Regions from separate parts of the Clostridium sp. SHJSY1 genome, predicted to be linked through region 2. Evidence: a T-box and tRNA genes for the amino acid it is inferred to sense, from the RefSeq annotation. Region 2 holds a T-box; the other holds one or more tRNA genes.

Region 1 (3,431 bases), on a different contig from region 2:
ATAAAAATCTATCTATAATCTTTACAAAGGATGGAGAAACGGCAGATAGTTATATAGAGAGAGAGGTCCATAATTTAGGTAGAAGATATGAGGTTTATGTTGTTACTTCAGATTGGTTAGAACAACAAACTATATTTCAAAGAGGTGCTGTTAGGATTGCATCCTTAGAATTTTATAATGAAGTTATGTCTACAGAACATAGAATAAGGAAACGAACATCAAAGGATGGGATATTAAACAAAAATCATTTGCAAGACAATTTAGATGGGGATATAGTACAAAAGCTTGAAAAAATTCGTAGAAGCAAGTGAATAGTTGAAATAGTTTGACTTGAGAGATTTAGGTAGAGTATAATTTAGATTGTAATTGACATAGTTCGGAGGGGGAGCAGTGTACGATAAGAGATATTCAATGGGTAATTATTCGGAATTTGAAGAAAAATTAGATGAAGAAATTGTATTGGAAGCTAAAGATGGGAATGCTAGAGCTCAAGAATATCTTATTACAAAGTATGAGAATTTTGTTAAAGCAAAGGCTAAATCTTACTTCTTAATAGGTGCAGATAAAGAGGATATATATCAAGAAGGAATGATAGGGTTATATAAGGCTATAAGAGACTTTAAACCTGATAAACTTACATCGTTTAGGGCTTTTGCTGAGCTATGTGTGACAAGACAAATTATTACAGCTATCAAAACTGCAACTAGGCAAAAACACATACCTTTAAATACATATGTTTCACTTAACAAACCTATATATGAAGAAGAGTCTGAAAGAACCTTATTAGATGTGCTTGCTGGATTTAAAATAACTAATCCTGAAGAGTTAATAATAAGTCAAGAACAGATGGAGCATATAGAAAGTGAAATTGCCAAGGTGTTATCAGAACTAGAACTAGAAGTGCTTACGTCCTATTTAGATGGGAAGTCATATCAAGAAATTGCATGTGATTTGGATAGACATGCAAAATCTATAGATAATGCATTGCAAAGAGTTAAAAGAAAATTGGAGAAATGCTTAGATTTAAAGTAGTATTTTTTATTGACAAATAAAATGATTGATAGTAAACTTTATAATTGGTATATTGAGAAAAAATTAATATACGAGTGCTCACGTAGCTCAGTCGGTAGAGCGTCGCCTTGGTAAGGCGGAGGTCGTCGGTTCAATCCCGATCGTGAGCTCCAAAATTTAAACAAAACGCTAGGCAAAGTTTATCAACAAATAGAAGGAGGAATTTTACAATGGCAAAGGAAAAATTCGAAAGAAGTAAACCACACGTAAATATTGGAACAATTGGTCACGTAGACCACGGTAAGACAACATTAACAGCAGCTATTACAACAGTATTAGCAAAGAAAGGGTATGCTGAAGCATTTGATTATGCATCAATAGATAAAGCACCAGAAGAGAAAGAAAGAGGAATTACAATCAACACAGCACATGTTGAATATCAAACAGATAACAGACACTATGCGCACGTTGACTGTCCAGGACATGCTGACTATGTTAAGAACATGATTACAGGAGCAGCACAAATGGATGGAGCAATCCTAGTATGTTCAGCAGCAGATGGACCAATGCCTCAAACAAGAGAACATATACTACTAGCATCAAGAGTTGGTGTTGACTATATCGTAGTATTCTTAAACAAAGCAGATATGGTAGATGATCCAGAATTATTAGAATTAGTAGAAATGGAAGTTAGAGAATTATTAAGCGAATACAACTTCCCAGGAGATGATATTCCGGTAGTAACAGGATCAGCATTAAAAGCATTAGAAAACCCAACAGATGAAGAAGCAACAAAATGTATAATGGAACTAATGGATGCAGTAGATAGCTATATCCCAACTCCAGAAAGAGCAACAGATAAGCCTTTCTTAATGCCAATCGAAGATGTATTCACTATCACAGGTAGAGGAACAGTTGCGACTGGAAGAGTAGAAAGAGGAATTCTTCACGTAGGAGACGAAGTAGAAATCGTAGGATTAAGTGAAGAAAAGAAGAAGGTAGTAGTAACAGGAATAGAAATGTTCAGAAAGTTACTAGATGATGCTCAAGCAGGGGATAACATAGGAGCATTATTAAGAGGTGTACAAAGAACTGATATTGAAAGAGGTCAAGTAATCTCTAAGCCAGGATCAGTACACCCACATAGCAAGTTCGTAGGTCAAGTATACGTACTTAAAAAAGAAGAAGGTGGAAGACATACACCATTCTTTGATGGATATAGACCACAATTCTATTTCAGAACAACAGACGTAACAGGATCAATTAAGTTACCAGAAGGAATGGAAATGGTAATGCCAGGAGATCACATAGATATGAATGTTGAATTAATAACTCAAGTAGCAATGGATGAAGGATTAAGATTTGCTATAAGAGAAGGTGGAAGAACAGTAGGATCAGGTGTTGTTACTAGCATAGTGGAATAATTTACTTGATTTTTAAGGACTGGGTATTGATGCCTAGTCCTTTGAAAAGAGACAACATATTGACAGTATGTGACTTTTATGTTAATGTGGAAAAGTAACTCACAATTACGTAATTAGTTGAAGTGTTAAGAGTATTGTCTCTTAAATATATATGAATAACTGGAGGTGCAGACCCGTGAGAGTAAAGATAACTTTAGCATGCACAGAGTGTAAACAAAGAAATTATAACTCAATGAAGAATAAAAAGAACAACCCAGACAGAATGGAAATGCAGAAGTATTGTAAATTTTGTAAGAAGCACACTCTTCATAGAGAAACAAAATAATTGGCGATTGAGTAGAGACACAGACTTACTAAATTTAAGGATGTGAGAGAAATGGCTGTAAACAGTAGTGCAAAAATTGAGAGTAACGCTAAAAAAGGCGGAATATTGAAATTTTTTAGAGAAATGAAGGCAGAAGTGAAAAGAATAACTTGGCCTACTAACAAAGAAACCAAAAAAGCATTTATTGCTGTTGCTGTAGTCTCCATAATTTATATAATTATGGTTGGCGGATTCGATTATATTTTTCAAAACCTCTTTGAAGTGATTTTGAAACTTAAGTAAGGGAGGTTTAGGTGGAATTTCACCAGACAAATATGAGTGAAAGAGCAAGATGGTATGTAGTACATACATATTCAGGATATGAAAACAAAGTTAAGGCTAGTATTGAGAAGATTGTAGAAAATAGAAATCTTCAAGATTTATTGTTAGATCTTCAAGTTCCTATGGAAGAAGTAATTGAAGAAAAAGATGGTAAACAAAAAGTCACTTTAAAGAAAAAATTTCCAGGATATGTGTTGGTTAAAATGTTTATGTCAGACGAATCTTGGTATGTTGTAAGAAATACTAGAGGAGTGACAGGGTTTGTTGGGCCTGGATCTAAGCCGGTTCCTCTTACCGATGAAGAGATTGAATCTATGGGGGTTGTAGAACTTCCTGAAGATGTAGACTTA
Region 2 (3,431 bases):
TCTTTCTTTATTAGCAATTTCATTTAATAATCTAGTTTCAAATTCAGCTAAAGCAATACTTCCTTCATCATCATTTTTTCTGCTTCTTACAGAAACGGTATTTGTTTCAGCTTCCTTTTCACCAACAACTAGTATATAAGGAATTCTTTCTAATCTAGCTTCTCTGATTTTGTAACCAACTTTTTCAGCTCTATAATCTGCTTCAATTCTTACCCCTTTATTTCTTAAAGATTTAACAACAGATTCTGCATAATCATTGTATTTATCAGAAATAGGTAGAACTTTTACTTGAACTGGTGATAACCAAGTTGGGAATGCTCCAGCATATTTTTCAATAAGCATAGCTAAAGTTCTTTCATAGCAGCCAATAGATGATCTATGAATTATATAAGGACGTTTCTTTTCACCATCTTTATCAATATAAGACATATCAAATCTTTCAGCTAAAGCAAAGTCTATTTGAACTGTAAATAATGTATCTTCTTTACCATGAACATTTCTGCATTGTAAATCAAGTTTTGGTCCATAGAAAGCAGCTTCATCATCAGCTTCAACATAATCTATTTTTAAGTGATCTAGTATTTGTTTCATAGTATCTTGAGTGCGAGTCCATGCTTCAGGATCATTTATGTACTTTTCAGTGTTATTAGGATCCCATTTTGAGAATCTATAAGTTATATCTTCTGCAATACCTAAGGTACTCATTAGGTAATCAATTAATTCAAGAACACCTTTAAATTCATCTTCAAGTTGTTCTGGTGTAACTATAAGATGACCATCAGCAAGAGTAAATTGTCTAACTCTTATAAGTCCATGCATTTCTCCTGAATTTTCATTTCTAAATAAAGTAGAAGTTTCGCCATATCTTATAGGAAGATCTCTATAACTGTGTTGTTCTGCATTGTATATAGTGTATTGAAATGGACAAGTCATTGGCCTTAATGCAAGAATTTCTTCATCCTTTTCTTCATCACCTAATACAAACATTCCATCTTTATAATGATCCCAGTGGCCAGAAACTTTATATAAATCATTTTTAGCCATAAATGGAGTTTTTGTTAAAACATATCCTCTCTTTTCTTCTTCATCTTCAACCCATCTTTGAAGAAGTTGAATTATTTTAGCTCCCTTTGGCATCATAAGAGGAAGTCCTTGACCTATATTTTCATCAGTAGTAAATAATTTTAATTCTCTTCCTAGTTTGTTATGATCTCTTTTCTTAGCTTCTTCTAAAGCTTCAAGGTGAGCTTCTAGATCAGCATTCTTTAAGAAAGCTGTACCATAAACTCTAGAAAGCATTTTGTTCTTTTCACTTCCTTTCCAGTATGCACCAGCTGTTCTTATAAGTTTAATTGCTTTCACTGACTTAATAGATATTAAGTGAGGTCCAGCACAAAGGTCAGTAAAATCACCCATTTTGTAGAAGGAAATAGTTTCGCCTTTAGGAAGATCATTTATTAATTCAACTTTGTATGGTTCTTCTTTCATAAGCTCTAAAGCTTCATTTCTTGGAAGTGAAAATCTTTCTATTGAAGGATTTTCTTTTATTATTTTTTTCATTTCAGCTTCTAATTTTGCAACATCTTCAGCTGTGAAAGCTGTATCTCTGTCAAAATCATAGTAGAATCCATTTTGAATTGATGGACCTATAGCAAGTTTTGTTTCGGGAAATAATCTTTTAACTGCATAAGCTAAAACGTGTGAAATACTATGGCGTACAGCATTTTTACCTTCCTCTGAATCAAATGTACAAATGCTGAGTTCTACATCTTCATTTACTGTGTCACGAAGATCTACTACCTTACCATTTACAATACCACAACAAGCATTTCTAGCTAAACCTTCGCTAATTCCTTTAGCTATATCTAAAACTGAAACGCCTGCTTCAAATTCTTTTACTGAACCGTCTTTTAAAGTTACTTTAATCATTTTAAAACTCCTCTCGTATATGTATTAAAATATAATTTGTGCAAATAAAAAAACTTCAATCTCTAATATATAGAGACGAAGTTATATCCGTGGTTCCACTCTAATTACCTAAAAATAGGTCGCTTAAGGTTATCGTAACGTGATAAATACGGACTTTTTTAAAGTCACTCAGAGGTGGTTTTCAGTTAATTTCATTAAAAAATACTCACAGCTAATGTATTCTCTCTCTGATAATGAAGTGTTAACTTACTCTTCTCGTCATCATTTTTCAATATTTGTTAGTATTTATTATAATTATCTCAATTTAGGATGTCAACAGTAAATATATTTTACATAGCTTTAATTTAAATCAAATATGCTTATTGCAACAAATTTTTTTAATTATAACCATAACATTCTTTTAGAAAGGGACGATAAGTTAAAAGATAGTATTGAAAAATTTAGTATGAAAGAAATTAAAGGTATTGATTCTTATGTAAAAAAATGGTAAAATATATTTTGATGAAACCATTGTTAGCGGAAGTAGCTTAAATGGTAGAGTATCACCTTCCCAAGGTGAATGTTGCGGGTTCGAGTCCCGTCTTCCGCTCCAAAAAAAGAGTAACTTTTTATAGTAAAGTACTCTTTTTTTATAGAAAAAATCTAATCTTCAATAATCATAACTGTATCTCTTTCTATTAAAGAATTATTTAAAATAACTCTTTTACTATGTTCATTATTGTTACTAATCTTCTCTAATAACAATGAGGATGCATTAGTTCCAAGTAAAAACATATTTTGATCTATAGTAGTTAGTTTGGGTTCAACAAATTCGCTTAAATCAATATTATCATAACCTATTAAAGATAAATCATTTGGAACATTTATATCTAGTTTTTTGCAAGCATTTAAAACTCCAACAGCCATAAGATCATTACATGCAAAAACAGCCGTTGCTTTAGTTGAAGATAATAAATTTAGCATTATTTTTGTTGTATTTTCAACAGTGTTTTTACTGTTACCTTCACCTATGTTAATTATATATTCTGGTTTAAAATTATTAAGTTTTTTCATAAAATCTACATAAACTTTTTCTTTAACATCATAAGAATAACTATCTTTGCCCCTAAGAAACAATATATCTTTATGATTATTATTTAATAAATGACTTAAAGCAAGTTCAGAACCTAAAAATTCATCATTTGATACAGAAGAAATATTGGGGATTACAGAGTATCCATTTACAAATACTAGTGGAATTTTGGTTGAAATATTTTTATAAAAATTAGAATTTATATTATCAGTATTTGGATCCACTACTATTACTCCAGCTACATTTCTTGATATAAGATCATTTATGCAACGTCTTTCTTCTTTTTTGTTATTATTTGTACAACTAAGAACTAAAGAAAAGTCAGTAGATTTTAGTTCGCTATCTATCCCGTTCACAACTTCAGGGAAAAACATGTTATTAATACTAGGAACTACTATACCTATTATAGTAGATTGTTGTTTTGTAAATT

What was found. The T-box of region 2 lies ahead of thrS (threonine--tRNA ligase). A T-box ahead of a tRNA ligase gene usually reads a tRNA of that ligase, here a tRNA-Thr.
Region 1: it encodes a tRNA-Thr, which carries the amino acid that the T-box ahead of thrS (threonine--tRNA ligase) is inferred to sense. The anticodon was not compared.

The regions. Positions count from the first base shown of each region.
Region 1 covers NZ_JANDMF010000030.1:39,267-42,697, reverse strand. The annotation lists gene NNC19_RS14130 (NYN domain-containing protein) at 1-311, shown strand, start outside; gene sigH (RNA polymerase sporulation sigma factor SigH) at 412-1,032, shown strand; tRNA gene NNC19_RS14120 (tRNA-Thr) at 1,109-1,184, shown strand; gene tuf (elongation factor Tu) at 1,242-2,435, shown strand; gene rpmG (50S ribosomal protein L33) at 2,611-2,760, shown strand; gene secE (preprotein translocase subunit SecE) at 2,812-3,042, shown strand; gene nusG (transcription termination/antitermination protein NusG) at 3,075-3,431, shown strand, end outside.
Region 2 covers NZ_JANDMF010000069.1:2,341-5,771, forward strand. The annotation lists gene thrS (threonine--tRNA ligase) at 1-1,929, opposite strand, end outside; T-box leader at 1,998-2,200, opposite strand; tRNA gene NNC19_RS21575 (tRNA-Gly) at 2,446-2,521, shown strand; gene NNC19_RS21580 (LacI family DNA-binding transcriptional regulator) at 2,572-3,431, opposite strand, start outside.